Regions from separate parts of the Terrabacter sp. 05T424 genome, predicted to be linked through region 2. Evidence: predicted binding sites of a transcription regulator. Region 2 holds the regulator's gene; each other region holds the start of a gene.
The links. Region 2 encodes HspR, which represses chaperone genes until heat shock. Its sites were predicted from a motif close to AAGTTGAGTCNNNNNGACTCAACTT; they were not measured.
Positions count from the first base shown of each region.

Region 1 (10,311 bases), on a different contig from region 2:
TCGCCTGGGACGGCCACAGCGACCCCGACAGCCACGGCGCCGCGGTCTTCGCCCGGTGGCGTACGGCCCTCGTCCGGTGGTTCTCCGACCACCCGAGCCTCGCGCCGATGCTCGAGCCCAGCGGTCATTCGAGCATCTTCGCCGCCTGGACCGGGGTGGTCGGCCAGATCGGTGCGGGCTGGCACTCGATGGCGCTGCTCGGGCCCGAGCGCGGCATCGACGTCGCCGAGGGGGTGCGCGCGGCTCTCGAGAGCGTGGCAGGACAGTACGACCCGAGCGCCGTCTGGGGCGACCGGCACTGGCTCGACCCGCTCCACGCGCTCGACGTCAGCGACCAGGCGCCGTCGGTGCCGCGCGACCCCGTCGGCGGCGACAAGGGCTGCGTGCTGGCGGCCGCGAGTGCACCCGGGGTGACCGACCGCTGCTACGGGGGCCCGGTGGCGCGCTACGTCTGGGACCTCGCCGACCGCGACGCGAGTCGCTGGGTGGTGCCGTTCGGGACGAGCGGCGACGCCCGCGACACGCACTTCGCCGACCAGACGGCGGCCTGGCTGGTCGGCGAGCTGCACCCGGTGGACGCAGCGCCGGCAGGTCAGGCGGGTCCGGCCGGTCAGACGGGCACGAGGTAGCCGTCGACGTCGAGCGTCACCGGGGCGGGTCGCCGATCCAGAGCGACCCGGCCTTCCATCCGGCCGAACACCGACCGCGAAAGGCCACTTTGCCTGCCTTTTACCATTTGCGGTACAAAACGTGACTCTGCACCGTACTGTTCTGCTATGAGAGGTCCCGCTCGACGAGCGGGCCGCGCGCTGACGCAGGAGAACCGAGTCCCGTGACCACGCACACGACGCCCACGCACGGCAGTTCGCTGCGCCCGGGGAGGCCGGCATCGGCCGACGTCGACCGCTGGCTGCCCGACCCGTCCTGGCCGGTACCGCCCCGCGGCTGGCAGCTCTGGGCGGCGGCCGGGGCCCCCTCCCGCAGCCCCCGCGCCGGGCGTCCCGGCAGTGACGATCGCAGTGACGATCACAGGGACGACCAGAGCGACGACCAAAGCGGCGACCAGAGCGGCGACCGGCCGGGACGTGACGTGGAGCCCGCTTTCCCGCACACTGTTCCCGTGACGTCCGAAATGTCCACTTTCGACGTGCTCGAGGAGCCCTCGTTCACGCTGCCGGCCAGGCCCGGCCTGCTGCCCCCCGAGCCGCTCGACCTGCTCGCTGACCCCGAGCCCCGCCGGCTGCCCGAGGGGACCGTTTCGGGCTTCGCGGTCATCGGTGCGCTCGTCGCCTTCAGCTGCCTCGTCGGCGGCTTCACCGCCGGCCTCGTCGTCATCGGCGTCTCGACGCTGCTCGCGGCCACCGCCGCGATCGTCCGAGGCGACGCGTCCCTCTCACCCGTCGGTGGCCAGCGAGGCGCAGCAGTGCTGCTCGGCGCCGCTGTCACCGCCCTCATCGTCGGTTCCGTCACCACGCACGAGCACCGTCCCGCACCGGAGGTCGCGGACGGCGTGCCCGTTCCCGTGAGCTCGCCCTTTGCGGTCAGCACGCAGACCGCGTATGCCGCCCTGCCCCCGGCAGGTGACTCCGCCGGGTCCGCCGGGTCCGCCGGGTCCACTGGTTCCGGGGGTTCGGCTGCCCCTTCGCACGGCTCGTCCAACCCAGCGGTCAGTGGCTCGAACCGTCCAGCCGTCCCGCGCGTGGCAGTGCCGGCCGCGACGCCGGCCGTGGTGCCGACCCCGACGCCGGCCACCGCCCCGGGCCTGACGCTCTCGCTCGATGCTCTCAGCCCGAAGGTCGACCCGGCCGATGTGCGGGCCGGCCACCAGGCCGACGACCAGGGTTCGGACCCGGGTGACAAGGCGCCCGGCCCGAGGGGCGACAACGGCAAGGGCTCCGCCACGAACGGCGGAAAGAACGGCGGGAAGAGCGCCGACAAGGGCTCCGGCGTCGACACCGACAAGGCTTCCGAGAAGGCCGCGAAGAAGGCTGCCGAGAAGGCCGCCAAGGCGCGCGAGAAGGCAGCCAAGGCCGCCCTCGCAAAGGCGGCCGAGGCTGCCGCGGCCGAGGCCAAGCAGGCTCGGGCCGTGGTCCAGGGAGCGACGAACGTCGCGGTCTCGGCCACCTCGACGCTCCGGGGACTCAGCTCGGCATCGGCTCCGAGGCACGTCCTCGGCTTCGTGAAGAAGGCCGGGACGAAGGTCGAGCGGGCGACCGCGGAGGTCGAGAAGAAGGCTGTGGCGAAGGCCGGTCAGAAGGGCGCGAGGCAGACCGCGAAGACCGCGAAGCAGACCGTGCAGCAGGCGTCCAAGAACGCTGCGGCAGAGACCACCACGAAGGCCGCCAAGAAGACGGCCACGAAGGCCGCCAAGAAGACGGCCACGAAGGCCGCGAAGTCTTCGGGCGCATCGGCGACGTCCGGGCGCTGACAACTCGTTGGAGGCGTGGGCAGGCCCTGACCGGCCACCGAGGGGCCCCGAGCAGCAGGCCTCGGCGCCAATGGCGCTCGCGTGTGCCACAGTGACCTCGTGGCGCACTCAATGACCCGGGGCACGATCATCTGGTTCGTCGGTTCCGCGATCGTGGGCGCGGCCGCCGGCGGGCTGCACCTGCTCCGTTCCGAGCTGGGCGGCGCCCACACCGGCGTGCCCCTTGCCGTCGGGGCATTCGGGCTGACTGCGCTGGCTGCGGCGATGCTCTTCCACGGTGTCGTGCTGGCCGCTCGCGAGCAGGACGCCGCGGCCGGGCCGGTCGCGTCCGACGACGCGTGGGCTTCTGACACCGCGTCGGGCGAGGGTTACCGACCGGGAGCCGCCGGAGTCCCGGGAACCGCCGGCGTCCCCGCAACCGCTGGGGAGCGTGAGGGTCCCGAGGCCCCGGAACCCCCGGCCGTCTACACCTTCCGCGCCGGCAAGCCGGTCACCGATCGCCCCGCCCGACCGGCGAAGCGCGACCGCCCTTCACGCGGTTGACCGGCTGACCTGTCGGTGCGCGTGGGCACAATGGCGGCATGAGCGCCGAGCCGGCCCACTGGGTGCTGCACGTCGACCTCGACCAGTTCATCGCAGCGGTCGAGGTGTTGCGTCGACCCGACCTCGTCGGCAGGCCCGTCATCGTCGGCGGACGCGGCGACCCCACCGAGCGGGCCGTCGTGTCCACAGCAAGCTATGAGGCTCGCGAGTTCGGCGTCGGCTCCGGTATGCCGCTGCGCCTGGCGGCGCGCAAGGTGCCCGACGCAGTGATCCTCCCGGTCGACGCGCCTGCCTACACCGAGGCGTCCGAGCGGGTGATGGAGACCCTCCGCGGGCTCGGCGTCGTCGTCGAGGTGCTGGGCTGGGACGAGGCGTTCCTCGGGGTGCAGACCGACGACCCCGAAGCCTTCGCGCAGCAGGTCCGCGACGCAGTGCTCGACGTCACCGCCCTGCACAGCTCGGTCGGCATCGGCGACAACAAGGTGCGGGCCAAGATCGCGACGGGCTTCGGCAAGCCGCGCGGAGTCTTCCGGCTGACGCGCGAGAACTGGTTCGAGGTCATGGGCGACCGGCCGACCATCGCGCTGTGGGGCGTCGGATCCAAGGTCTCGAAGCGTCTGGCCTCGCACGAGATCGAGACCGTGCGGCAGCTCGCCGAGGCCGCCGAGGCCGTGCTCGTCGGCGAGTTCGGGCCGCGGATGGGCGTCTGGTACTCCCAGCTCGGCCGGGGCATCGGGTCGGCCGTCGTCGACGACACCCCGTGGGTCGCGCGGGGCCACAGCCGCGAGACCACCTACCAGCGCAACCTGACGACGCCCGACGAGGTGCGCCACGCGGTGCGCGAGCTCGCCACCCAGGCCTTCGACGACACCGCCAAGGAGGGCCGGCCCGTCTTCCGGGTCACCCTCAAGGTGCGCTACGCGCCGTTCTTCACCCAGACGAAGGCGCGCAAGCTGACGGCCCCGACCTCCGATCGCGCCGACGTCATCGAGGCTGCCGTGGCGTTGGCGGCGACCCTCGACCCCGAGCGCGAGGTGCGCCTGCTCGGCGTCCGCGCCGAGATGGTGATGCCCGACGAGGGCGACCCGGTCGAGCGCACCCCGGTCCGCGGGCGCCTCTGAGCCGCTCGCGGCGGCCCGAAGCCGTCAGGACCGGTGCAGGAAGTCGACGAGGGCCGCGAGCTCGGGCACCTCGCCGGCGCTGCCGAGCGACTCCTCGAGCACCGCGTCGTGGGTCGGAGTGGCCTGGGCGTGGGCCGAGCTCGCGGCCTTCCGCAACGGCCAGGTGTGGCTCTCGCTCGGCATGACGGTGCTCGTCTTCGGCGGCATGTTCGGCGCGTTCATGTACGTCGAGCCGCTGCTCACCCGGGTCACCGGATTCGCCGAGAGCACGGTGCCGTGGCTGCTCGTCCTCTTCGAAGTCGGGCTGTTCGTCGGCAACCTGCTCGGCGGGCGCTGGGCCGACCGTGCCCTGTCGCGCACCCTCGTGCTGCTCACCGTGGCGCTGGGCGTCTCGCTCGTGGCCTTCGCGCTGCTCGCGCAGAGCCCGGTGGGCGCGGCCGCGATGCTGCTGGCGATGGGCTTCTTCGGGTTCGCGACGGTGCCCGGCCTGCAGATGCGTGTGCTCGCCCACGCGGCCGGTGCCCCGACGATGGCCTCGTCGGCCAACATCGCCGCGTTCAACCTCGGCAACTTCCTCGGCGTCTGGGTCTCGGGCCTGGCCATCGCTGGCGGGCTCGGGTGGACGTCGCCGCTGCGGGTCGGTGCCGGCTTCGCCTCACTCGGGCTGGTCGTCATCCTCGTGGCCACCGCTGCCGAGCGACGCGAGGGTCCCAGGCGCGCCGTCGACGTCGCGGTCACGGAAGACGTGCTCTCCCTGGCCGGCTAGGCCGAAGGCGGTCGACAGGGACGCGAAGAGAAGGCCCGGCGGGGCGACCGCCAGGCCCTCCTCCGTCTGCTCGGTGCCTGCTCGGTGCGTTGGTGGGTCAGGCCGACGCGGGGGACGAGGTGCGCGTGTCAGCGGCCTTCGCCTCGGACGACTCGAGGGTGCGGGGTGAGTCGTCGCCGTCGGTCTGTGAGCCGGCGTGCGAGACCGTGATGCGGCGTGGCTTCGCCTCCTCGGCGACCGGGATCGTCAGGGAGAGGACGCCGTCGCGGTAGTCGGCCTGGATGCGGTCGAGGGCGAGGCCGCGGCCGAGCGAGAGCTGCCGGGCGAAGGTGCCGGTGGGTCGCTCGCGCGAGAGCCACTGGTCACCGTCCGCCTCGGGCGGCTGGCGTTCGGCCCGGACGGTCAGCGTGCGGTCCTCGACGTCGATGTCGATGCTCGACGGGTCGACCCCGGGCAGGTCGATGTGGGCGATGAAGCTCTCGCCGGAGCGGTAGAGGTCCATCGGCATGATCGATCCGGATGTCGACGCCCCGCGCAGGCCCTCGCCCAGCAGGCGGTCGAACGTGCGGTCGATGGAGCGGAACGGGTCGAAGGTGGTGGTGCTCATGGCTACTCCTCGGAGAACGGGGCCGATCCGATCGGCCTCACGGAACCTTTCTTGAGTGGAAACCGCTCAACTTCGTGCTCGTTCTCCTGTTCTAGACGATCCCGGCCCGGGTCGTCAAGACCCGCGTCAGGCCTCAGAGCGCGGCCGCGACCGACCGCCCCGCCGTCCGCCCGCTGAAGAGGCAACCGCCGAGGAAGGTGCCCTCGAGCGAGTTGTAGCCGTGCATGCCGCCGCCGCCGAAGCCGGCCACCTCACCGGCCGCGTAGACGCCGGGCAGCGGTTCGCCGCCGGCCCGCAGCACGCGGCCGGCCAGGTCGGTCTCGAGGCCGCCGAGCGTCTTGCGCGTGAGGATGTTGAGTCGCACCGCCACAAGCGGGCCGGCCTTGGGGTCGAGCAGCCTGTGCGGGCTCGCCACGCGGATCAGCTTGTCACCACGGTAGTTCCGGGCGCCGCGCACCGCGGTGATCTGGGCGTCCTTGGTGAAGTCGTTGTCGACCTCGTTGTCGCGGGCCACGATCGTGCGGCGCAGCGACTCGAGGTCGATGAGGTCGTCACCGGTGAGGGCGTTCATGCCGCGCACGAGCTCCTCGAGGGTGCGGGCGACGACGAAGTCCTCGCCCTTGCGCATGAACGCGTCGACCGGTGCCGGCGCACCGTTGCGAGCCCGCCCCAGGACCTGGCGCACGTCCTTGCCGGTGAGGTCGGGGTTCTGCTCCGAGCCGGAGAGGGCGAACTCCTTCTCGATGATCTTCTGGGTGAGCACGAACCACGAGTAGTCGTAGCCGGTGCGCAGGATGTGCCCCAGCGTGCCGAGCGTGTCGAAGCCGGGGAAGTAGGGGGCCGGGAAGCGCCGGCCTCGTGCGTCGAGCCACAGCGACGACGGTCCGGGGAGGATGCGGATGCCGTGGTTGTCCCAGACCGGGTCCCAGTTGCGCAGGCCCTCGGTGTAGTGCCACATCCGGTCGGGGTTGATGACGTTGCCGCCGGCCTGCTGGGTGATGCCGAGCATGCGTCCGTCCACGTGCGCCGGCACGCCGGCGACCATCCGCGCCGGGGGCGTGCCGAGCCGCTCCGGCCAGGCCCGACGGACGAGGTCGTGGTCACCGCCGATGCCCCCGCTCGTGACGACGACTGCCTGCGCGGTGATCTCGAAGTCGCCGACCTCCTCGCGGCTGCTCGGCCGACCACGGTCGACACCGTCGGGCGTGAGGACGCGACCGCGTACGCCGGTGACCGTCCCGCCGGACACGACCAGGTCGTCGACGCGGTGCCGGAACGCCAGCGTCACGAGGCCGCTCGCGACTGCTGCGCGGACACGTCGTTCGAACGGCTCGACGATGCCGGGGCCGGTGCCCCACGTGATGTGGAAGCGCGGGACGGAGTTGCCGTGCCCGTCGGCGCGGCCGTCGCCGCGCTCGGCCCAGCCGACGACGGGAAAGAGACGGTGGCCCTGCTCGTGCAGCCACGAGCGCTTCTCGCCGGCCGCGAAGTGGAGGTACGCCTCAGCCCACTTGCGGGGCCAGAAGTCCTCGTCGCGGTCGAACTGGGCCGAGCCCATCCAGTCCTGGGTCGCGAGCTCGAGACTGTCGCGGATGCCCATCCGGCGCTGCTCAGGGCTGTCGACGAGGAAGAGGCCGCCGAAGCTCCAGAAGGCCTGGCCCCCGAGCGACTGCTCGCCCTCCTGGTCGACGAGCACGACGCGTTTGCCCCGGTCGGCGAGCTCGGCGGTGGCGACGAGGCCGGCGAGGCCGGCTCCCACGACGACGGCGTCGGCATCCATGGGCCGATCATGTCATCCGGCTCGTGCACGATGCCGGCGGTGGCGGCGTCCGCGTACGATTCGAAGGTGCTGGCTCAGCGTCCGGTGAAGGGATCCCGTCTGCTGGACGGCCCGGCCCCGGTCGCGGTCGTGGTCGTCGCCGCGGCCGTCGTGGGTGGGCTGCACGGCGGCCTCACCGACCTCCTCGTCTACCAGGAGGCCGGCCGGGCGGTGCTCGACGGGCTCCAGGCCTCGGCGCCGCGCGACCCGGCCACGGGGCTGACGTTCACCTACCCGCCCTTCGCCGCCCTCGTCATGGTGCCGCTCGCCCTGCTTCCCGCCCGGCTCGCCGCAGCGCTCTGGACGGGGGTGTCGATGGCTGCCCTCGCCGCGGTCGTGGTGCTCGTGCGCCGCGGGACAGGCCGGCCGACGCCGGGCTGGCTGGCTGCCGCGGTCACAGCCGGAGCCCTCGCCCTGGAGCCGGTGTGGCAGAACGTCGCCTTCGGGCAGGTCAACCTCATCGTCATGGGGGCGGCGCTGTTCGACCTGCTCCGTCCCGAACGGCGCTGGTCCGGGGTGCTCGTCGGTCTGGTCGCCGGTGTGAAGCTGACGCCCCTCGTGTTCGTGGTGCTGCTCCTGCTCGTCGGCCGTCGCGCCTCCGGTCGACGGGCCCTGCTCGCCTTCGGAGTCACCGTCGCGCTCGGCCTGCTCGCCGCACCGCGGTGGGCCGCCTCGTACTGGACCGTCGGTCTGGTCGACGCCGGCCGCATCGGGCCGCCTGCTCTGGCCCACAACCAGTCCGTCTACGGTGCGCTGACGCGGCTGCTCGACGGCCGGCCGTCGACGCTGGTGTGGGTCGCGGTCGCGGTGCCGCTCGGCGTGGCGATCCTGCTCGTGGCGAGACGCTGGTGGCTCCGCGGTGACCACCTGCTCGCCACCTGCCTGGCAGCCCTGGCAGCCCTGGTCGCGTCACCGATCTCGTGGTCGCACCACTGGGTGTGGGCGGTTCCGGTCGCCCTGTGCCTGTGGGAGCGCAGCCGGTGGGCGGCCGCCTGGACCACGGTCTTCGTGGCGCGCCCGATCCTGTGGCCCCCGTGGGGCCAGGGACGTGAGTACGCGTGGGGGCCGATCGAGCACGTCGTCGGCAACGCGTACCTGCTCGTCGCCCTCGCGGTCGCTCTCTGGGCAGGGCTCGCGCTCACCTCGCGAGCCGGTGACCCGGGACGCCGTGAGCGGGCGACGTCGCGCCACGCGATATCAGGCACACGGCATACGCTGTCGGCGAATCTGCCACCGGCAGAGTGAGATTCCGTATGCCGCACCACTGACGCACGCTGGACGGCATGACCGACACACTCACGCCGACACCCCTGGACGACCAGCTGTCGATGCAGCTGCTCCACCAGCGGATCATCGTCCTCGGGGCGGAGGTCGACGACCCGATCGCCAACCGGATCACGGCCCAGCTGCTCCTGCTCTCGGCCCGAGACCCGCGCGCCGACATCAGCCTCTACGTGAACAGTCCCGGCGGCTCGGTCACGGCAGGCCTCGCCATCTACGACACGATGCGGGTCATCCCCAACGACGTGTCCACTCTCGCAGTGGGATTCGCCGCATCGATGGGGCAGTTCCTCCTCGGTGCAGGCACCCCGGGCAAGCGTTTCGCCCTGCCCAACGCGCGGATCATGATGCACCAGCCGTCGGCCGGCATCCAGGGCACGGCCGCCGACGTCGAGGTGCAGGCCAACAACCTCAAAGCGGTCAAGCGCCGGGTCAACGAGCTCCAGGCGGAGCACACGGGCCAGACGGTGGAGCAGATCACCCGGGACAGCGAGCGCGACCGATGGTTCAGCGCGGAGGAGGCGGAGGCGTACGGCATCGTCGACCATGTCGTCACCTCGCTGACGGACGTCCGCCCGGTCGGTGTCGAGCGGAAGGTGGGCCTGAGGTGAGCACCTACACGATCCCCCACGTCATCGAGCGGACCCCGGCCGGCGAGCGCAGCTTCGACATCTACAGCCGGCTGCTGCAGGAGCGGATCATCTTCGTGGGCACCGAGATCGACGACGGCGTGGCCAACGTCGTCATGGCCCAGCTGCTGCACCTGGCCGATGTCGCGCCGGACCGCGAGGTCTCGCTCTACATCAACAGTCCGGGGGGCTCCTTCACGGCGCTCATGGCGATCTACGACACGATGCAGTTCGTGCCGACACCGGTCGCGACCTACTGCCTCGGTCAGGCGGCGTCGGCGGCGGCTGTGCTGCTCGCTGCGGGCGAGTCGGGGAGGCGTTTCGCCCTGCGGCACTCTCGGGTGCTGCTGCACCAGCCGTCGGCAGGCGGGCAGGGCACGGTGAGCGACCTCGCCCTGCAGGCCGACGAGCTGCTGCGCGTGCGGTCGCAGGTCGAGGAGGTGCTCAGCCGTCACACCGGCCGGAGCATCGAGCAGCTGCGCCTCGACACCGACCGTGACAAGGTGCTGACCGCCGACCAGGCCGTCGAGTTCGGTGTCGTCGACCACGTGATCGAGCGCGCCTCTGAGGCCGAGCTCGACACGGTGGTCACGACGGGGTGAGCGCGACCGGCGGAGAGAAGAGCTGGTGGGCCTCGGCGACCGCTCCCCACTCGCCGCGGCGCATGTGGATCTGGACGGCCGCGCGCCAGTGGTGCTCAGCCTCCGCGCGACGGCCGAGACGTAGCAGGGCGAGGCCGAGCCGCTTGCGGATGCTCGCCTCCCACTGGCCCGTGTCGCTGTCGTCGACGAGGGCGAGACCGTCGCTGAGGATCGTGAGTCCGAGCCCAGGGTCGCCGGCCACGACGTGCCAGTAGCCGAGCTCGTCGAGCGCCTCCGTCTCGCCAGCCCGGTCGCCGATGTCGTGGAAGATCGCGACGCTCTGCTCGAGGTGGCCCCTCGCCCTGGCGAGCTCACCGGTGTCGCGGAGCATGACGCCGAGGTTGACCGCCGCCATGGCGATCCCGCGGGTCACCCCGATGCGGGTGTAGATCTCGAGCGATCGGCCTTCGTGGACGATCGCGGCGCTGTAGTCACCGTCGCGCGCGAGGAGCAGTCCGAGGTCACGGTGGGCTGCC
Region 1 covers NZ_JBFTLB010000002.1:31,649-41,959, reverse strand. The annotation lists gene AC1DE0_RS05220 (penicillin acylase family protein) at 1-629, shown strand, start outside; gene AC1DE0_RS05215 (hypothetical protein) at 1,121-2,428, shown strand; gene AC1DE0_RS05210 (hypothetical protein) at 2,528-2,971, shown strand; gene AC1DE0_RS05205 (DNA polymerase IV) at 3,010-4,092, shown strand; gene AC1DE0_RS05200 (hypothetical protein) at 4,117-4,275, opposite strand; gene AC1DE0_RS05195 (MFS transporter) at 4,274-4,858, shown strand; gene AC1DE0_RS05190 (Hsp20/alpha crystallin family protein) at 4,956-5,465, opposite strand; gene AC1DE0_RS05185 (FAD-binding dehydrogenase) at 5,599-7,245, opposite strand; gene AC1DE0_RS05180 (glycosyltransferase 87 family protein) at 7,312-8,529, shown strand; gene AC1DE0_RS05175 (ATP-dependent Clp protease proteolytic subunit) at 8,568-9,176, shown strand; gene AC1DE0_RS05170 (ClpP family protease) at 9,173-9,796, shown strand; gene AC1DE0_RS05165 (tetratricopeptide repeat protein) at 9,783-10,311, opposite strand, start outside.
Region 1: AC1DE0_RS05190 (Hsp20/alpha crystallin family protein) is a predicted target of HspR. The motif match lies at 5,514-5,538, and genes of this name have one in related genera.

Region 2 (10,311 bases):
ACGACCTCGTCGAGTCGGTTGAGGAACTCGGGCTTGAACGCCGACCGCACGACGCCCATGACCGACTCGCGTCGGGCCTCGGGGCTCAGCGTCGGATCCGTGAGGAACTGGGAGCCGAGGTTCGAGGTGAGCACGAGGATGACGTTGCGGAAGTCGACGGTGCGGCCCTGGCCGTCGGTGAGGCGACCGTCGTCGAGCACCTGGAGCAGGATGTCGAAGGTCTCGGGGTGGGCCTTCTCGACCTCGTCGAGCAGGATGACCGAGTAGGGCCGACGGCGTACGGCCTCGGTGAGCTGGCCGCCCTCCTCGTAGCCGACGTAGCCGGGAGGGGCGCCGATGAGGCGCGCGACCGAGTGGCGCTCGGAGTACTCCGACATGTCGATGCGCACCATGGCGCGCTCGTCGTCGAAGAGGAAGTCGGCGAGGCTCTTGGCGAGCTCGGTCTTGCCGACGCCGGTCGGGCCGAGGAACAGGAAGCTGCCGGTGGGCCGGTCGGGGTCGGACACGCCCGCCCGGGTGCGACGGACGGCGTCGGACACGGCGCGCACGGCGTCGGCCTGTCCGATGAGCCGGGCGCCGATGTGCTGCTCCATGTGCAGCAGCTTCTCGGACTCGCCCTCCAGGAGCCGTCCGGCGGGGATGCCGGTCCAGGCCGAGATGACGTCGGCGATGTCGTCGGCGCCGACCTCCTCCTTGACCATCGGCCCCTCGTCGGAGGCCGTGGCCGCGGCCTCGCGCTCCTGGGCCGAGGCGAGCTCCTTCTCGAGCGTCGGGATGTCGCCGTAGAGGATCTTCGAGGCAGCACCGAGGTCGCCCTCGCGCTGCAGGCGGTCGGCCTGGGTGCGCAGGTCGTCGACGCGGGCCTTGAGGTCACCGACGGCGTTGAGGCCCGACTTCTCGGCCTCCCACCGCGCGTTGAGGGCGGCGAGCTCCTCGCTGCGGTCGGCGAGGTCCTTGCGCAGGCGCTCGAGGCGCTCGCGCGAGGCGGGGTCGGTCTCCTGCTCGAGCGCGAACTCCTCCATCTTGAGGCGGTCGACGGCGCGGCGCAGCTCGTCGATCTCGACGGGGCTCGAGTCGATCTCCATGCGCAGGCGCGACGCGGCCTCGTCGATCAGGTCGATGGCCTTGTCGGGCAGCTGGCGGCCCAAGATGTAGCGGTCGGAGAGGCTGGCCGCCGCCACGAGGGCCGAGTCGGCGATGGTCACCTTGTGGTGGGCCTCGTAGCGCTCCTTGAGACCGCGGAGGATGGCGATGGTGTCCTCGACCGACGGCTCGCCGACGAAGACCTGCTGGAAGCGGCGCTCGAGCGCGGCGTCCTTCTCGATGTGCTTGCGGTACTCGTCGAGCGTCGTCGCGCCGACGAGACGCAGCTCGCCGCGGGCGAGCATCGGCTTCAGCATGTTGCCGGCGTCCATGGCGCCCTCGCCGCCGGCGCCCGCGCCGACGACGGTGTGGATCTCGTCGATGAACGTGACGATCTGCCCGTCACTGCCCTGGATCTCCTCGAGCACGGCCTTGAGCCGCTCCTCGAACTCGCCGCGGTACTTCGCGCCGGCGAGCATCGAGCCGAGGTCGAGGCTGTAGAGCGTCTTGTCGCGCAGGCTCTCGGGCACGTCGCCCTCGACGATGCGCTGGGCGAGGCCCTCGACGACGGCGGTCTTGCCGACGCCGGGCTCGCCGATGAGCACGGGGTTGTTCTTCGTGCGGCGGCTCAGCACCTGCACGACGCGCCGGATCTCGGCGTCGCGGCCGATGACGGGGTCGAGCTTGCCGTCGCGCGCGCGGGCGGTGAGGTCGGTGCCGTACTTCGCGAGCGCCTCGAAGGTGCCCTCGGGGTTGTCGGAGGTGACGGGGCGACCGCCGCGCAGGTCGGGGATGGCCTTCTCGATGGCGTCGGCGTCGAGTCCGAACGCACCCGTGCGCGCGAGGGCGAGCAGCAGGTGGTCGGTGGAGACGTAGGAGTCGCCCATCGACGTCATGTACTGCTGCGCCTGCTGGATCGCTCGAAGGGACGCCGGCGAGAGCTGCGGCTGCTGGGCGACGCCGCTCACCTGGGGCAGGGAGGACATCGCTCGCTCGGCCGCGGCGGTCGCGGCGGCGACGCTCGAGCCGCCCGCCGTCAACAGGGCGGGGGTCGTCGTGCCGCTCTGGGCTGCCAACGCGAGCAGCAGGTGAGCCGGCTCGATGTTCGGGTGGTGCTTGCCGGTCGCGGTGGTCGCGGCCTGGGCGAAGGCCTCCTGAGCCTTGTTGGTCAGCTGTAGGTCCATGCGTTCTCCTCGTGCGGGGTGGGGATCACTGGAGACAACCGGTGGCAAGTTGAGTGTATTCCGCTCAACTCCGTGCGCGCCACGCCGGTCCTGTATGCCGTCACGCGCGCCCGCACGCTGCTGACCTTACGCTCGGCACCATGGACTCCGCCCGCCTCGTGACAGAGCTGACCAAGGCCCGGTTCCGCTCGACCCAGCTCCGCCAGGGCTACGACGTCGTCCAGGTCGACAGGTTCATCGACGAGCTCGTCGCTGCCCTGCGGGCCGGCGCCTCCCCGGCGGGGCTCGCGTCTCGGGTGCGCGACGTGCGGTTCACGACCACGTCGCTCCAGCGCGGCTACGACATGGCGGACGTCGACGCCACCCTCGAGTCGCTGGCCGCGACCCTCGAGGGTGGCGACCCGAATGGCGCAGCCACCCACCGGAGGCCCCCGACGGCCGACGCGCAGCAGAGGTCTGGCCGGCCCCTCGCCGCCGACGCCGCCCGACCGGGCCTCCTGGCGCGGGTGCTCGCGGCGGTGCGGGGCGACCAGCCCCTGCGCTGACCGAACGGGCGCTTCGGCACGGTCAGACGACTTCGTCCGGTTCCGAACCACTCTCGATGACGCGTTGGGCCACCTCGCGCAGCTTGACGTTGTTGTCCTGCGACGCGCGTCGCAGGATGTCGAAGGCCTCCCCGGACAGGACGCGGTGGCGCTCGATGAGGATGCCCATCGCCTGCCCGACGAGACGATGGCTCTCGACCGCCCGCTCGAGGTTCGCCTCGCTCGCGCGGAAGCGGTCGACCGTGACGATGCGGTCGACGGCCTGCACGAGGGAGTGCAGCAGCAGCTCGGCGAAGGTGAGGTCGACGGCGCTCGGCAGCTCTGTCACGTCGATGGACACGCAGACGCGGCACAGCGCGTGCTCGCCGCTCGACACCAGCACGACGTCGCTGTCGTCCGAACTGCCGGCGTCGAGCGCGGCCCGGATCGTCGGTGGCAGCGCCGACGGCGGCACGGGACCCGAGGCACCGGCATACAGGTCGTGCTGGCTCGTGGTCACGCGCAGCACCGCCTCCCCAGAGAGCACCTCGCCGATGGAGGCAGCCGCGACGGACAGGGCGTCCTCGAGGTCCTCGGAGCGGACCAGCCGGCGGGCCGCCTCGGTGATGCGCTCGGCGCCGGCACGACCTGCGCTCGAGCCGCCGGCGGACGGCGTCGCGGGGTGCAGGGCGCTCACGGGGGCCTCCAGGGTATGCGTGGGAGAGGCCCGCGAACTTGGAGGCAGGCACAGTCTTGCATCAGCTCGCGTCGGCTCCAAAACGCGACACGGCCCGATCAGGCCGTGGCACAAGGGCGTACGGCGACCGGGCCGCGTGACTGGTGAGGCGGAGGGTCAGGCGGAGTCGGGGTCCTGACCGCTCTCGACGACGCGGGCGGCGATCTCGCGCAGCTTGATGTTGCGGTTGAGCGAGGCCTGCCGGAGCATCTCGAACGCCTGCTTGGCCGTGATGCGGTGGCGCTCGATCAGCACGCCGACCGCGTGGCCGATGAGCCGGTGGCTCTCGATGGCCTGCTCGAGCTGGTGCTCCTTCTCCGACCGCTGCCGACGGCTGACGACCCGGTCGACCGCCTGGCCCAGGGTCTGGGCGAGCAGGTCGCCGACGATCAGCTCGTCGCTGCCGACGATGCGTGGCTCGTCGAACTGCACCCACGCGCGGCACTCGGACTCCTGTGAGGTCGGCAGGAGCAGCAGGCCCTCACGCTTGTCACCGACGAGGGCGTCGTGGCCGTGCGGACCCGACTCGAGACCCGCGCGGACGGCGTGGTCGAGCTCGGACGGCTGGACCCGACCTCGAGGTGACAGCACCACGACGGCGCCCTTGTCGTCGGCCACCCGCAGGGTCACCTCACCGTCGAAGAGCACGGTGAAACCGGTGACGGCGGTGGCCAGGGCCTGGTCGAGGCTCTCTGCAGAGGCGAGGTCGACAGCGACCCGACCGGCGAGCTCGCGGCGCATCCGGGCCTCGCGCTCGCGGGTCTCGTCGCGGGCCACCCCGAGCACGAAGCCGGCGTGGTCGGGCGTCTCGGGAACGCTTGCCGCTCGCGTGTGGACCCAGGCCTCGCCGCCACCGCGCCTGCGGATGCGGTAGTGCTCGTCGAGGAACGCCTGGCCGGTCTGCAGCAGCTCGACCCGACGTGCATGCGCCTCGTGCTCGACGGGAGCCTCGGCGGCCGGGAGCCACCACGGGTAGGGCGGCGTCAACGGGCCGTCGGCCAGTGACCATCCGTAGTCGCGCGTGAAGGCGTCGTTGAGCTCGACGACGGTGCCCTCGGCATCGGCGACGAGGAGCGGCTCCTGGATGGCACCGATGATGGCGCGCAGCCAGGCGGCATCGCGCGAGCGTGACCGTGAGCGAACGAGGTTGGCGGCCAGTCGGGCCCGCAGCTCGGCGGGGTCGAAGGGCTTGACGACGTAGTCGTCGGCGCCCATGGTCAGCCCGATCGTGCTGGCCTCGACTCCGGCGCGGGCCGAGAGCAGGACGACCGGCAGGTCACGCAGCGCGGGGTCGTCGCGGATCTCGCGCACGAGGGTCAGTCCGTCCATGCGCGGCATCATGACGTCGGCGAGCACGATCGCGGGTCGAGAGGCCCGCATCTGTGCCAGGGCCTCGACTCCGTCACGCGCCGTCACGACGTCGTAGTCGTCGCGAAGGTGCCGGGTGACGTGCTGGCGCATGTCCGGGTTGTCCTCGACCACGAGGAGGGTCGGTCGGCCGGCGGAGGCAAGGTCACCGACACGGCCCACCTGCTCGGGCTGCTCGGGCTGCTCGGGCTGCTGTGGCTGCTCGGGCTGCCCGGTCTCCTCGTCCGAACCTCGCACGTCCCACGCCGCCGCCTCACTGATGAAGGACTCGGCCGGTCGAGGTGTGATCGAGGGCCGGACCGCCGACCGCAACGGGACGGCCCCCCACGGCAGGCGGACGGTGAACGTGCTCCCCCGTCCCTCCTCGCTGACCAACGTGATCGTGCCACCGAGCAGGCCGACCAGCTGACGCACGATGGACAGCCCGATGCCGGCCCCCTCGCGGGACCTGCGGTTGTCACGGCCGGCGAGCTGCCGGAAGCGGTCGAAGACGTGCTCGCGATCCTTCTCCGCGATGCCGATGCCGGTGTCGCTGACCGACACCTCGTATCCGTCGCTGCGAGCTGCAAGGCGAAGGTCGATGCGTCCGTTCGGGGTGAACTTCATGGCGTTGGACAGCAGGTTGAGCACGATGCGCTCGAACATGTCGACGTCGACGTGTGCCTCACGGCCCAGGTCGTCGCACTCCACGCCGAGCTCCAGGCCGACGCGTTCGATGGCTGGACGGAAGTTGGCGGCGATGCCGTTCGCCAGCGACGCGACGTCCGCGGAGACCCAGTGTGGCTCCACGGCACCGGCCTCGACCCGCGTCAGGTCGAGGATGCGGTCGACGAGTCCGGTCAGGCGGTCGGTGTTGCGCGCGATCATCTCGAAGCGCCGTCGCTGCTCGGCATCCAGGCCGTCGGAGGCAAGCGCGTCGTGGACGGGCCCGGCGATGAGTGCCAGCGGAGTGCGGAGCTCATGGCTGACGTTGGCGAAGAAGTCGGACTTCGCCACGTCGAGCTCGGCGAGCGCCTCTGCACGCTGGCGGTCCTCCTTGCGCCGGCGCACGCCGCTGAGGGCCGTGCCCACGTGCGAGGCACACAGCTCGGCGTACGTCTGCATCGACGCGTCCCAGGGCCGCCGAGGGTTCTCGGCGAGGCGCAGCAGCGCGGTGGGACGGGTGGCTCCGGGCTCGACCACGGGCACCGCCCGAACGGCGGAGACCCCCTCGACCTCGACGTCGTCGACGTCGTCGGGCTCGTCGGAGCTCCCGGCGGGCGACGAGCCGAGCTGCTCGTCCTCGAGCCACACCAGGTCGGCCGCGACATGGTCGGCCTGCTGCTTGCAGAGCACTTCGAGGGCGCGGGCGCGCACCTGCTCACGGTCTTCGGGGAGTCGGCCGCTGGTGAGCGATTCGAAGAGCTCCACGGCAGCCGAGGCGCGGCGCACCGCGAGCACCTTGTCGGTGGTCTCGACGGCCACGTTGAGGATGCCGGCGACCGCGCCGTCTGCGTCGTGGATGGCGCCGTAGGACCACGTGAAATAGGCCTCCTCGAGGAAGCCGTGGCGGTCGACGACGAGCAGCTCGTCCTCGACCCAGGTCGCGGGGCCGCCCGAGAGGACGCCGTCGAACATGGGGCCGATGACGTCCCACACCTCCGGCCACACGTCGGCGACCGGTCGGCCCAGCGCGGCCGGGTGCTTGCTCCGGCCCAGGATGGAGCGGTAGCCGTCATTGTAGACCATGGCGAGCTCGGGCCCCCAGCACACGAGCATGGGGAACCCCGACGACAGACAGATGTCGACGATGGAACGCAGGTTGGGAGGCCAGGTCTCGACCGGCCCCAGCGTCGTGGCCGACCAGTCGGTGCGCGCGAAGAGCTCCTGCATCTCGATCGAGCGTGCAGAAGGGGTGGCGAGATCGGCCCGCGGGACACCAGCAGGGGCGTCACCGTCGAGGTGATGAGGGGTCACACGACCTCCGGAACAAGGAACACGCAACTGCCTCCGGCGGCATCCAGCGGTAACGACACCCCGTTTGCTCGAGGCTGGCACAGTGTTGCACACGGCACCGTCATCGCGGCGGGCTCGGGACCCGGCCGGGGCCGGACGGTGCCGGCTCGTGGTCGGGCCTGCTCAGCGCTCGGGGCGCCAGACCACCAGCGCCTGCGACGCCGGGGTGCGCGGCGGCCGCTGCCCAGGACGGACGGCCACGACCTCGCCCCTGGGCCCGACGGCGAAGACGCGGGCGCCCGAGGCGCCGGCCGCGAGCGCCGCCCGGGTCGCGGTCACCTCTGCGGTGAGCTCCTCGACCCGGGACTGCAGCGCGGACACGTGGTTCTCGAGGTCGAGGATCCGCTGGATGCCGGCCAGCGATACGCCCTCGTGCGAGAGCCGCTGGACCTCGCGCAGCAGGGCGACGTCGCGCGTGCTGTAGCGCCGGCCGCCGCCGCGGGTGCGTGACGGCGAGACGAGCCCGAGCCGGTCGTACTGGCGCAGGGTCTGCGCGTGCATGCCGGCCAGCTCGGCCGCGACGGAGATGACGAAGACGGGTGCGTCGTCGTCGTGCCCACCGGGCCTCGCGCTCCTGCGAGCCATCCTCGCCACCTCCTCCGCAGTCGTCAGTCGTCAGTCGTCGCTCACGGTCACCCGTGGCGTATGCCGTCAGGCGCGGGCGCGTTCGAACAGCTCGGCCCGTGGGTCGTGGCCGCTCTCGGCCGCGGCCATCTTCTCGACGGCCTCACGGGCCTCGTCGGTGAGCCGCTGCGGCACGACGACCTGCACCTTGGCGAGCAGGTCACCGGTCTGGTCGCCGCGCTTGACGCCGCGCCCCTTGAGTCGCAGCACGCGGCCGCTCGGGGTGCCGGCGGCCACCTTGACCTTCACCTGGCCGCCGTCGAGCGTCGGCACCGCCACGGTCGCCCCGAGGGCGGCCTCGGCGAACGTGACCGGCAGGTCGATGGTCAGGTTGTCGCCGTCGCGACCGAACACGGGGTGCTTGTCGACGGCCACCGTGAGGATCAGGTCGCCGGCCGGAGCGCCCGGGTCGCCCTGGCGCCCCTTGCCGCGCAGCCGGATCCGCTGGCCGTCCTTGACGCCGGCGGGGATGCGGGCGTTGACACGGCCGAGGTCAGGAGAGCTGAGCGAGACGGTCGAACCCTCGACCGCGTCGCGGAAGCCGATGCGCGTGCTGGCCTGCACGTCGGCGCCGGGGCGAGGCCCGGCAGGGGCACCGTAGCCGCCGTAGCCCGCACCGGGCGCGCCCGCTCCACCGAACATCTGCCCGAGGATGTCCTCGATGTTCGGCTGGCCGCCGGCACCGCCGGTGTTGAAGCGCACGCGCTGACCGCCGGGACCACCCGGACCGCCGAACGCGGAGAAGATGTCCTCGAAGCCGGCGCCACCGCCGCCGGGGCCACCCGCCGTGAAGCGGGCGCCGCCGTGCGACATGGCACGGATGGCGTCGTACTCGCGGCGCTGCTCGGGGTCGGACAGGACGGCATACGCCTCGCCGATCTCCTTGAAGCGCTCCTCCGCCTTCACGTCACCGACGTTGTGGTCGGGGTGCATCGTGCGGGCGAGCTTGCGGTAGGTCTTCTTGATCGTCGCCGCGTCGGCGTCCTGGGGCACGCCGAGGATGCCGTAGAAGTCCTTCTCGAACCAGTCCTGGCTAGCCATGGCGCACCTCCTTGGTCACGGTGGGATTCACCCTGCTCCCATCATCGGGTATGCCGCCGGGCTGCGCGTGCAGCCCGGCGGCGGACGTCTCAGGCCGGGTCGGCAACCGACACCCGCGCGGCACGGACGAGCCGGTCACCGATGCGGTAGCCCGGCTGGAGCACCTGGACGACGGTGGTGCCCGTCGCACCCTCGGGCAGCTCGGCCTCGACGTGCATGAGGGCCTCGTGCACCTTCGGGTCGAACTCCTGCCCGGCCTCGCCGAGGCGCTCGACGCCGTAACGGCCGAGCGTCGCCTCGAGCTTGTCGGCGATCGCCGCGAACGGCCCCCCGGAGAGGTCGCCGGCCTGCCGGGCCATGTGGATGTCGTCGAGCACCGGCAGCAGCGACTCGACGACGCTGCCGACGGCCGAGTGGCGGATGACCTCGCGGTCGCGGTCGACGCGCTTCTTGTAGTTGACGTACTCGGCCTGCAGCCGCTGCAGGTCGGCCAGCAACGTCGCGGCCATGGTGTCCTCCTCGGCGAGGGCGACACCTTCGGACTCGGCCGACGCGGCGGAACGGCCTGGGGCGTGGTCGTACTCGTCCTCGCCGCCGGGCTCCGACGACGCGCCCGGGCCTCCCTCGTAGTACGTGTGATGGCGCTTGTCGCCGGCCGACGCGTGCTCCTGCTCAGAACCAGCAGGGCGCGTGCCGGGCGCCGGGGCGCCGGCAGCGTCACCGCTGCCGGCACCCTGCGCACCCGTGGCGGTCACGTCGGGCTGTTCGCCCGTCGCGCCCTTGCCCGCGGGCCCGGTTGACTCGGTCACTTGGCTTCCTTGGCCTCGTCGTCGTCGACGACCTCGGCGTCGACGACGTCGTCGTCCTCGGCACCGGCGGACGCACCCGCCGAACCGCCGGCGTGCGAACCGTCCTGCGCGTCAGCGGAACCCGCTGCGCCGGCGTTCGCCTGAGCCTGCTCGGACGCGTAGACCGCCTGGCCCATGGCCTGCGACTTCGTGTTGAGCTCCTCGACCTTGGCCTTGATGTCGTCGGCACTGGCCTCGGAACCCTCGGCGATCGCGGCCTTGAGGTCGGCGAGCGACTCCTCGACCGGCGTCTTGACGTCGGCGGGGACCTTGTCGCCCGACTCCTTGAGGAAGGACTCGGTCGAGAAGACGAGCTGCTCGGCCTGGTTGCGGACCTCGGCCTCCTCGCGACGCTTCTTGTCCTCGTCGGCGTGCGCCTCGGCGTCCTTGACCATCTTGTCGATCTCTTCCTTCGACAGGGCCGAGCCGCCGGTGATCGTCATCTTCTGCTCCTTGCCGGTGCCCTGGTCCTTGGCACTGACGTTGACGATGCCGTTGGCGTCGATGTCGAAGGTGACCTCGATCTTCGGCACGCCACGCGGGGCCGGCGCGATGCCGGTCAGCTCGAAGGTGCCGAGCGACTTGTTGTGCTGGGCGATCTCGCGCTCACCCTGGAAGACCTGGATGAGGACCGACGGCTGGTTGTCGTCGGCGGTGCTGAAGATCTCGGAGCGCTTCGTCGGGATGGCGGTGTTGCGCTCGATGAGCTTGGTGAACAGTCCACCCTTGGTCTCGATGCCGAGCGAGAGCGGCGTGACGTCGATGAGCAAGACGTCCTTGCGCTCACCCTTGAGGACCCCGGCCTGCAGGCTGGCGCCCATGGCGACGACCTCGTCGGGGTTGACGCCCTTGTTGGGTGCCTTGCCGCCGGTCAGCTCGGTGACGAGGTTCGTGACGGCCGGCATACG
Region 2 covers NZ_JBFTLB010000009.1:6,853-17,163, reverse strand. The annotation lists gene clpB (ATP-dependent chaperone ClpB) at 1-2,267, opposite strand, end outside; gene AC1DE0_RS17490 (DivIVA domain-containing protein) at 2,408-2,812, shown strand; gene AC1DE0_RS17485 (ANTAR domain-containing protein) at 2,835-3,488, opposite strand; gene AC1DE0_RS17480 (ATP-binding protein) at 3,645-6,851, opposite strand; gene AC1DE0_RS17475 (heat shock protein transcriptional repressor HspR) at 7,014-7,475, opposite strand; gene AC1DE0_RS17470 (DnaJ C-terminal domain-containing protein) at 7,542-8,555, opposite strand; gene AC1DE0_RS17465 (nucleotide exchange factor GrpE) at 8,645-9,364, opposite strand; gene dnaK (molecular chaperone DnaK) at 9,361-10,311, opposite strand, start outside.

Region 3 (10,311 bases), on a different contig from region 2:
CCGCGGTTATTGGCCTCTCGACGGTGGGGAGGCCGCGAGGATTGGCCTCTCGACGGTGGGGAGGCCGCGAGGTTTGGCCTCTCGACGGTGGGGTCAGAGGGTGCGGAGCATCCGGGTGTTGCCGAGGGTGTTCGGCTTGACCCGTTCGAGGTCGAGGAACTCGGCGACCCCTTCGTCGTAGGACCGGAGCAGCTCGGCATAGACGTCCATCGGGACCGCCTGCCCCTCGATGGCCTCGAACCCGTGCCGCACGAAGAAGTCGGTCTCGAAGGTGAGGCAGAAGAGCCGCGCGACCCCGATCTCGCGGGCGTCCTCGACGAGGGCCTCGAGCAGCCGGCCGCCGAGTCCGGTGCCGAGCATCTCGGGCGCAACCGCGAGGGTGCGGATCTCGGCGAGGTCCTCCCACATGACGTGGAGCGCACCGCAGCCGACGACGCGTCCGTCCACCTCGGCGACCCGGAACTCCTGCAGGCTCTCGAAGTACGTGACAGCCTCCTTGCTCACGAGCACGCGACGCTCGGCGAGCGGGGCCACGAGAGCCCGGATGGCGCGTACGTCGGACGTGCGCGCCCGCCGCAGCGCGGGCGTGGAGGCGTGCGCGTTCGGCTCGTTCGTCGCGTCGGTCACGACAGGTTCCCGTCGCGGAACTGCGCGAACAACCGCCGAGCCTCGTTGCCGAGCACGACGATCGACTGCGCGCCTGCCGTGCCGAATGCGCCCTTGGCGACGCCGCGGCCGACCTTCAGCGGGCTCACCTGGTGCAGCCCGGCCGCGAACGTGAGGATCTGCTCGGCGGTGAGGTTGCTCTTGCCGACCTTGCTGAAGCTGGTCAGCGCCGACGGGATCGCGATCGGGCCGGCGAGCTTCGCCTTGACGGCGGCAGCGAGGATCACCTCGCCCTGGTGGCGCGAGCGGCCGAAGTCGCCGTCGGGCAGGGTCTTCCGCTCACGGGCGTAGGCCAGCGCCTGCTTGCCGGTGAGGGTCTGCGGTCCCGCCTTGATGATCATGTTGCGGGCGTGCGAGGCGACGACCGTCTTCGGGACGACGATCGGGATGCCGCCCTGCTCGTCGACGATCTTCGTGAAGCCGGTGAAGCCCAGCACGACATAGCCCTCGAGCGGCAGGCCGGTGACGTTGCGGACCGTGCTCACCTGCGCCTTCGGGCCGCCGAACACCATGGCGGAGTTGATCTTTCCCCTGCCGCCGGTCGAGAGGGGCACGTAGAGGTCGCGGGCCATGCCCATGACGCCGCCGCCGCCCTTGCCGTCGATGCCGATCACCTGGAGCACGTCGGCGCGGGTGCGCTCGAGCGGCTGTCCGGGCCGGGCGTCGGACCCGATCGCCAGCACCCAGCGAGGCCCGGAGCCGAGGCTCGTCTTCGCGACGCCCAGCGATGGCCACCACCCGCCGACGACCTTCCACGTCGGCCCGACGGCAAGCGTGACGTCGTCACCGTTGGTGACCACGGCGACGGGGGTGCCCATCCATGAGCCGACCTCGGCCCTCGCGTCCAGGGTGCCCGTCGCTGCCCTGCGCCCCTTGAGCGCGGCAGCTGCGCTGGGCGAGGCCGTACGCGTGAGGTCACCTCCGGCATACACGGTGCGAACCAGCGCGGCGAGTGGCGCCGGTGCGCCGGCGACCTTTGGATCCTTCGGTGCCGGGCTGCCGGACGTCGTGCCCGCGCTCGAAGCGCCTTGGGACGCCGAGCCCGCGGATGGCGTGGACGGGCCGGACGTGCACGCGCCGAGCGTGAGCGCCACCACCGCCGCGGTCCAGCCCGCCCGCACCGCGAACGAGCGTCGCGAACGCACCGGACGGCATACGTCGTCGGCGCGCCGTCGGTCGGTGGGGCGGTGCTCGGAGGTCACCGCCCCACCGTAGACGACCGGTTCAGTCGGCGCGGGAGGCCGTCCGGACGAGGGACCGGGAGGCCAGCACCGACGCGAGCACCACTGCTCCGGCGATCGCCGAGGTCACGACGAACCGCACGACCAGACCGCTGTCGAGTCGGCTCTGGAAGGGCAGCATGAGGACGAGGACGAAGCCTGCGGACAGCACGATCGTCATCACCAGCGGGAGCGCCACCTCGAGCGCGCGTGCCCGGTGCAGCGACCTCTCGTCGGTGCCGGCGAGGGCGAGGGTGCGGTACTGCTCGCGCTGGTCGAGCACTCGCGCGGCCTGCACCACGCCGGTCGACGTCGCCCCCACGATGGTGATGATGACCAGCGTGACGAGTGCTCCGGTGCCGAGGTCGGCCGCGAGGTAGCGCTCGAGCGGCGTCCCGGGCTCGCCGACGTCGGCCAGACTGGTGAAGCCGACGACGACGACCGCGAGGCCGAGAGCACCCACCGCCCGCCACGTGCTCTTGGGGTCGTCGGCGATGCGACGCGCGGCGAGCAGGGTCGTTGCCGTCGGGGCGACGCGCGCCGCGAGCCGACCGGCCACCATGACGACCCACGGGCCGACCGCGTTGACGGCGAGGATCATTGCGCCCAGCACGAGCACGATCGTGAGACGCTGCGGCTCCTTCATCGGGGTGATGACGAGCACCCACACCGCACCAGCGGCCACCGCGACGAGCACGCGCAGGACACTGAGCCGCTTCGGGCTCGTTCGGGCCGCCACGCCGAGGGGGCTGATCGCGACCCGGGCGAGGCTCGACGCGCCGGAGACGACTGCGACCACGACGACCGCACCCACCACGGCCGCCGTCTGCCACAGCGGCAGCACGAGCTCGCTCAGCTCGAAGGTGCGGCCCTGGAAGCTCAGGCGGGCCACGATCGGCAGCACGGCCAGGTAGAGGACGACGCCGGTGAGTGCACCGACGAGCGCCTGCGCCGCCGCCTCGGCCAGCGTCATGACCGTCACCTGCGCGGACGTGGCTCCTGCGAGCCGCAGGGCTGCCAGGCGCTGGTCGCGGCGCGCGATGGCGAGACGGGTCGCGACGCCGCCGAGGGTGAGGATGGGGATGACCATGCACGTCGTCGCGATCCAGGCGAGCGTCACGTAGAGCCGGCCGAGCATCTGGGAATCCGACAGGTTGCGCAGGTCGACCCCGCTCGCCTGCGGGTTGCGCGCCTCGAAGGCCATGAGGCCGGCGACGCAGACGAGGAGCGCGGCCGTCGCGACGGCGAACGACACGACGGCGAGCACGCCCGGCACTCGGTTGTCGGCGGCGTCCGCCCGACGCAGCCGCCACCACAGGATGGCTGCAGCCTTCATCGGGCCACCTCGGACGCCACGTCGGCGGAGTGCGCCACGACCCGGCCGTCGCGCACGCGCACGATGCCCCGGCACCAGGCCGCGACGTTCGCGTCGTGGGTCACGACAACCAGCGAGGCGCCGGTGTGGGCCGTGAGCTCGGTCAGGTGGCGCATGACCTCGGCGCTGGTCGTCTGGTCCAGCGCACCGGTCGGCTCGTCCGCGAAGACGACGCCGGGGCGCGCGACGAGGGCCCTCGCGATCGCGACGCGCTGGGCCTGGCCGCCAGACAGCTCACCCGGTCGGCGCTTCTCGAGGCCGGACAGCCCGAGCGGCGCGAAGAGGGCTGCCGCGCGGGACGTGGCCTGGGACCGGGACGTGCCGTCCAGCATGAGCGGGAGGGCGACGTTCTCGATCGCGGGGAGCTCGGGGAGCAGCATGCCCTGCTGGAAGACGAAGCCGAAGTCCTTGCGCCGCAAGACCGTTCGCTCGCGATCGGACATTCGCGCGATGTCGCGGCCGCGCCAGAACACCAGGCCGCCGGTCGGCCTGAGGATGCCGGCCAGCACGTGCAGCAGCGTCGTCTTGCCCGAGCCCGACGGGCCCATCACGGCAAGGCTCTCGCCCGAGCGGATGGTGAGGTCCACGCCGCCGAGGGCTGGTGGGCCGACCTGGGCACGCTTGCCGGCCTTGCCGTAGGTCATGACGAGGTCGCGGGCCACGAGGCCCGTGCCGGGTCCGACGTCGGGTCCGCCGGCGGGACCGCCATCGAGTGATCTGCCGAGTGAGGTGTCGGGTGAGTTGTGGGGTGAGGTGTCGCTCATGGGACCACCCTCACCGCGTGCGCCCCTGCGCCACATCGGACCGGGGTCGGCTCCGCGGGAGCGCGACTACGACCCCGGTATGACACCCGGCCCGACGGCATACGTCCTCGGGGGCGCCCGTCACGGTCTGGGGCACGACGAAGGGGTCGGGGACCGTGGTCCCCGACCCCTTCGGTCGGTCAGTGCTGTTGGGTCGTGTTCAGAGCCGTCAGCGGTCGGTGCCGGTCAGACCGGCGTCCGGGTAGACCTGGTCGTCGGGCACCGTCGACGGGCCGGCCGTCACGTTGACACCGAGCGCCTCGTCGAGGGCAGCACCCTCGGGAAGCTCCGGCAGGTCGTCGGCCGGTCGGTGCGCGTCGGGGTGGGCCATGTCGGAGAAGGTGAACTTCTCCTCCTTGCCTTCGCCCTCCGTGTCGATCTTGATGTACTGCCCGGACGTGAACTCGGCGAAGAGGATCTTCTCCGACAGGGCGTCCTCGATCTCGCGCTGGATGGTGCGGCGCAGCGGGCGCGCACCGAGCACGGGGTCGTAGCCCTTCTTGGCGAGCAGGTCCTTGGCCGCGGGCGTGAGCTCGATGCCCATGTCCTTGTCCTTGAGCCGCTTGTCGAGCTTGGCGATCTCGAGGTCGACGATCTGCGTGATCTCCGCCTTGTTGAGGTGCGGGAACACGATGGTGTCGTCGACGCGGTTGAGGAACTCGGGCCGGAAGTGCTGCTTGAGCTCGTCGGTGACCTTGGCCTTCATCCGCTCGTAGTCGGTGCGGCTGTCGGGCCCGGACGAGAAGCCCATGTTGGCCTTGGAGATGTCCCTCGTGCCGAGGTTGGTCGTCATGATGATGACCGTGTTCTTGAAGTCGACCATCCGACCCTGCGAGTCGGTGAGGCGGCCGTCCTCGAGCACCTGCAGCAGCGAGTTGAAGATCTCCGGGTGGGCCTTCTCGACCTCGTCGAAGAGCACGACGGAGAACGGCTTGCGGCGCACCTTCTCGGTGAGCTGGCCGCCCTCTTCGTAACCGACGTAGCCGGGAGGCGAACCGAACAGGCGGCTCACCGTGTGCTTCTCGGAGTACTCGGACATGTCGAGCTGGATCAGCGCGTCCTCGCTGCCGAAGAGGAACTCGGCGAGCGTCTTGGCGAGCTCGGTCTTACCGACACCGGTGGGTCCGGCGAAGATGAACGAGCCACCGGGGCGGCGCGGGTCCTTGAGGCCTGCACGGGTGCGGCGGATCGCCTGGGACAGCGCCTTGACGGCGTCGTCCATGCCGACGATGCGCTTGTGCAGCTCGTCCTCCATGTGGAGAAGCCGGCTCGACTCCTCCTCGGTGAGCTTGAACACCGGGATGCCCGTGCTGGCAGCCAGGACCTCGGCGATGAGCTCCTCGTCGACCTCGGCCACGACGTCCATGTCGCCCGACTTCCACTGGGCCTCACGGGCAGCCTTCTCCTGACGGAGCCGCTTCTCGTCGTCGCGGACGCGGGCCGCGCGCTCGAAGTCCTGGCCGTCGATGGCCGACTCCTTCTCGCGCACGAGCGCCGCGATCTTCTCGTCGAACTCGCGCAGGTCCGGCGGAGCCGTCATCCGGCGGATGCGCAGTCGCGCGCCCGCCTCGTCGATGAGGTCGATCGCCTTGTCGGGCAGGAAGCGGTCGTTGACGTAGCGGTCGGCCATGTTGGCTGCCGCGACGAGCGCGCCGTCGGTGATCGTCACGCGGTGGTGGGCCTCGTAGCGGTCACGCAGACCCTTGAGGATCTCGATGGCGTGCGGCAGCGTCGGCTCCTGCACCTGGATCGGCTGGAAGCGCCGCTCGAGGGCCGAGTCCTTCTCGATGTGCTTGCGGTACTCGTCGAGCGTCGTCGCGCCGATCGTCTGGAGCTCGCCGCGGGCCAGCATCGGCTTGAGGATGCTCGCCGCGTCGATGGCGCCCTCGGCGGCACCCGCACCGACGAGCGTGTGGATCTCGTCGATGAAGATGATGATGTCGCCGCGGGTGCGGATCTCCTTGAGGACCTTCTTCAGCCGCTCCTCGAAGTCACCGCGGTAGCGGCTGCCGGCCACGAGCGAGCCGAGGTCGAGGGTGTAGAGCTGCTTGTCCTTGAGCGTCTCGGGCACCTCGCCCTTGACGATGTCCTGGGCCAGGCCCTCGACGACGGCGGTCTTGCCGACGCCGGGCTCGCCGATGAGGACGGGGTTGTTCTTGGTGCGGCGGGACAGCACCTGCATGACCCGCTCGATCTCTTTCTCACGTCCGATGACCGGGTCGAGCTTGCCCTCTCGGGCGGCCTGCGTGAGGTTGCGACCGAACTGGTCGAGCACGAGCGAGCCCGCGGGCGTGCCCTCGGTCTGGCCCTGGCCGACACCGGCGCCGGCCTTCTCGCCGCTCTGGCCACCCTGGTAGCCGGACAGCAGCTGGATGACCTGCTGGCGCACCTTGTTGAGCTCGGCGCCGAGCTTGACGAGCACCTGGGCGGCGACGCCCTCGCCCTCGCGGATGAGGCCGAGCAGGATGTGCTCGGTGCCGATGTAGCTGTGGCCGAGCTGGAGGGCCTCACGAAGGGAGTACTCGAGGACCTTCTTGGCCCGCGGCGTGAAGGGGATGTGGCCGGTCGGGGCCTGCTGGCCCTGGCCGATGATTTCCTGGACCTGGGCCCGGACCGCCTCGAGCGAGATGTCGAGGGACTCGAGGGCCTTCGCGGCGACGCCTTCGCCTTCGTGGATCAGACCCAGGAGGATGTGCTCGGTCCCGATGTAGTTGTGGTTGAGCAGGCGTGCTTCCTCCTGCGCGAGGACAACCACCCTCCGGGCCCTGTCGGTGAACCGTTCGAACATGTTCTTCTCCTGACTGATCGAGAGACATCTCGATGCTATCCGTGCCCGCTGTGGACGAGCACAACCCGACCAACGCGAGCCGTGCTCGTCCTGTTCCCATCCTGAGCGTGATCGGCTCAGGTTCCGACTCTGTTCGCCGTGGGCGGACAGAACGGGTGCGTGCCCTACTCAAGAAGACGGCATACGCCCCGCCCCCGTTCGGATCGACGTGGACGTACCCGCCCATCCCGACGACGTATGCCGCCCGCCCCCTCACGCCGGCACCGCCAGGTCGCCGGGGCGGCCCGGGAAGTGCCGCCGCCACTCGTCGCGAAGGCGGGGGACCGGCATACCTGCTTGCCTCATCGCCTTCGTGATCCTGACGAGCGTGTTGGCCGGCGTCGAGTAGATGTCGGGCGACACGATGACGAGGCGGCGGATGCGCTCGTCGTCCAGCACCTCGTCGCGGCCGATGTCGGTGAGCCACTGCTCGTCGGACTCGGCGTGCTGACGGCCGTCGTACTCGATGATGAGCGGGAACGGCAGATAGGACAGGTCGTAGCGACGGAGCAGTGCGCCGTCCTCGTCGTGGACCCTGTGGTCGACTTCTGGCTCTGGAAGTCCGGCGAGCACGATGAGCAGCCGCAGGCGTGTCTCCATCGGCGAGTCGACGCCGGGACGGACGAGCGCCGCCGCCCGGCGCGCCAGGCGTGAATATGGACCGGCCTTCTCTCGAGCTCTGGAGGCGAGTGCTTCCGGGGTCGTCCGTTTGCGTCGGACGAGCGAGTCACCGAGCACGACAAGGTCGACGAGCGTCAGGCAGTGCGCCATGTCGAGGAAGGTCTGGGTCGGCGATGTCAGGCGCAGCCCACGCCAGGTCATCACCTGCTGTCCGACCTTGCGACGGTGGGCGGTGATTCCTTCGCGACGAGTCCGGTTCCGCGGGCTGGAGACATGGATGTCGGGATGGTCAGGGACCACGCCACCCCAGAACCGAGCGGCGGTGTGGTGCGAGACGTGGCTGCCCGGGGTGACCACCTTCAGTGCCGCCTCGACGCGGGCTCGCAGCGTGATGGTCGAGCCGCGATCGAGGTGCACACCACGAAAGAGCGGGACGTGCGAGCGGCGGAGCCTTGCATCCGTCAGACCTTGCTTCAGCGCCTCCATACGAAGGACCGGAGTCGGCGTGCGTTCCTGCTCGGGCATGACAGGAACCCTGCCCGCCTGAGCACCGGAGGGCGGCGGCCCATCCACAGGCGTGCGCGAAACCGCGCCGTGGCGCACTTCCAATCCGGTTCGGTCGCCAAGTTTGCGTGAAACCGCGCCGTGGCGCACTTCCAGTCCGGTTCGGTCGGGAAACGGGCGCGAAACTGCGCCATGGCGGGGTGTGGTCAGGGGCGGGTCCTGGTCGCGAACTGTTCGTGGAGGGCCTTGATCTCGGCCTCGAGCTCGGGGGCCGGGCCGTCGACGACTGCTCCCGGCACGACATCGCGGATCGACAGCGCCGCGACCGGTGAGGGGGGCGTGCCCCACGCGGACCGCCACGCCCCCAGTTGCGCGGAGCTGGCGGCATACACGATGCGGCCGAGGCCGACCCACGCGTGCGCCGCCGAGCACATCGGGCAGTGCTCTCCCGAGGTGTAGACCGTGGAGGCCGCGCGCTCCCCGGGTGTCAGGTGCGCTCCGGCCCAGCGGGCGATGGCGAACTCCGGGTGCTGCGTCGCCTCGAGCGCGACGACGTGGTTGTGGTCCTCGAAGAGCACCTCGCCCTCGCCAGAGACGAGCACCGAGCCGAACGGCTCGTCGCCGCGCTCGAAGGCCAGGCGCGCGAGCGCGACGGCGCGCCGCAGGTGCTCCAGGTCCACGTCGCTGACGGTCATGCGACCCTCCCCGTGACGAGCGCGAAGGTCACGAACGCCCCACCGTCGGCCTCGAGCATCGACTGCACGGGCGAGGTGGCTTGGCCCTTGAGCTCCATGACGGCGCGCTCCCACAGCAGCCAGTTCGCGCACGCGTCGACCTGCGCGCGAGCCGTCACCGAGGTGAAGGCACGGCTGAAGTCCCACTGGCTGCGCAGCCACTCGGGGGTGTGCCAGGCCGCGGTCTCGGCGCCGACGACCCGGTCGATGTGCTCGGGGATCTCGCCGAGCTCGCGCACCTCGCTCGTCAGGGCCGGGGTCGCGACGCCGAGCTGCCCTCCGGGCTTGAGGAACGTCGCGAGGTAGGGCGGGTAGTGGTCGCCCGTGCCGAAGTACTCCCAGGCGTCGATGCTGACGATCGCGTCGAAGGAGCCTCGCCCGAAGGGCAGCGCGTGGGCGTCGACGCGCATCGGAAGCACCCGGTCGTCGACGCCCTCCTTGCGGAAGACGGCTCCGGCCTCGGTCGGGTCGACCCACAGGTCGGCCGCGACGACCTCGACGCCGTACTCCTTCGCGAGGAAGACCGACGTCGCGCCCAGGCCCGAGCCGAGGTCGAGCACGCGCATCTCGGGTCGCAGGTCGAGGTCGGTCGCGAGGTCCTCGAGCAGCCACAGCGGGTGCGGTCCCATGTCGAGGTCGACGAGCCACTTCGCGTCGTACTTCGACGACCGTGGGTAGGCGTCGCGGGTCAGGTGGTCGAGGGCGGGCATGTGCCGATCCTCCGTGACGAGAACGTATGCCGTCGAGCCTGTTTCACGAGTCGGCCTCCCTGCCGAGGAGTACGCGTCAGTCGACGCGCGTGAGCACGTCGGGAGTGAGCGAGGCGACGGACGTGTGGCCCGAGAGGGCGAGCTGCAGGTCGAGCTCGGCGCGCAGGTTGCGCAGCACCTGCGACACGCCCTCGGCTCCGGCGAGCGCGAGACCGTAGACGTGTGGGCGCCCGATGCCGACGGCCGTCGCGCCGAGGGCAAGGGCAATGAAAGCATCTGCGCCGTAACGGATCCCGCTGTCGAAGATGACAGGCATCGACGACCCGGCCGCGCGCACTGCGGCCACCACCTCGGGCAGTGCATCGAGTGCCGCCACCGACCGGTCGACCTGTCGCCCGCCGTGGTTGGAGACGTAGACGCCGTCGACACCGGCATCGACGGCTCGTCTGGCGTCGTCCGGGTGCAGGATCCCCTTCAGCACGATCGGCATCGTGGTCAGCGACCGAAGCCGGGGCAGGTCGTCCCACGTCAGCGAGGGCCGGCTGAACACGTCGAGGAACGTCTCGACGGCGGCGCGCGGCTCCGGTGCGGTCAGGTTGTGCCGCGTGCCGCCGGGGTGGTTGCGCGACATGGAGAGCAGGGTCGCGACCGCGGCCGGGGTGGGTCGAGGACGCGGCTCGGGCGTCGCGGCCGCCACCCGCTCGGCGACGAGACGCCGGAAGACGGGGTCCGACGTGTACTGCGCGATACCCTCGCCGCGCGCGAACGGGAGGTGCCCGAGGTCGAGGTCGCGCGGCCGCCAGCCGAGGTATGCCGTGTCGAGCGTGACGACGAGGGCCTCGCTGCCGCAG
Region 3 covers NZ_JBFTLB010000008.1:143,855-154,165, forward strand. The annotation lists gene AC1DE0_RS17220 (amino-acid N-acetyltransferase) at 94-627, opposite strand; gene AC1DE0_RS17225 (LCP family protein) at 624-1,868, opposite strand; gene AC1DE0_RS17230 (FtsX-like permease family protein) at 1,891-3,222, opposite strand; gene AC1DE0_RS17235 (ABC transporter ATP-binding protein) at 3,219-4,025, opposite strand; gene AC1DE0_RS17240 (ATP-dependent Clp protease ATP-binding subunit) at 4,234-6,852, opposite strand; gene AC1DE0_RS17245 (hypothetical protein) at 7,105-8,166, opposite strand; gene AC1DE0_RS17250 (nucleoside deaminase) at 8,223-8,711, opposite strand; gene AC1DE0_RS17255 (SAM-dependent methyltransferase) at 8,708-9,460, opposite strand; gene AC1DE0_RS17260 (alpha-hydroxy-acid oxidizing protein) at 9,537-10,311, opposite strand, start outside.
Region 3: AC1DE0_RS17240 (ATP-dependent Clp protease ATP-binding subunit) is a predicted target of HspR. The motif match lies at 6,951-6,975, and genes of this name have one in related genera.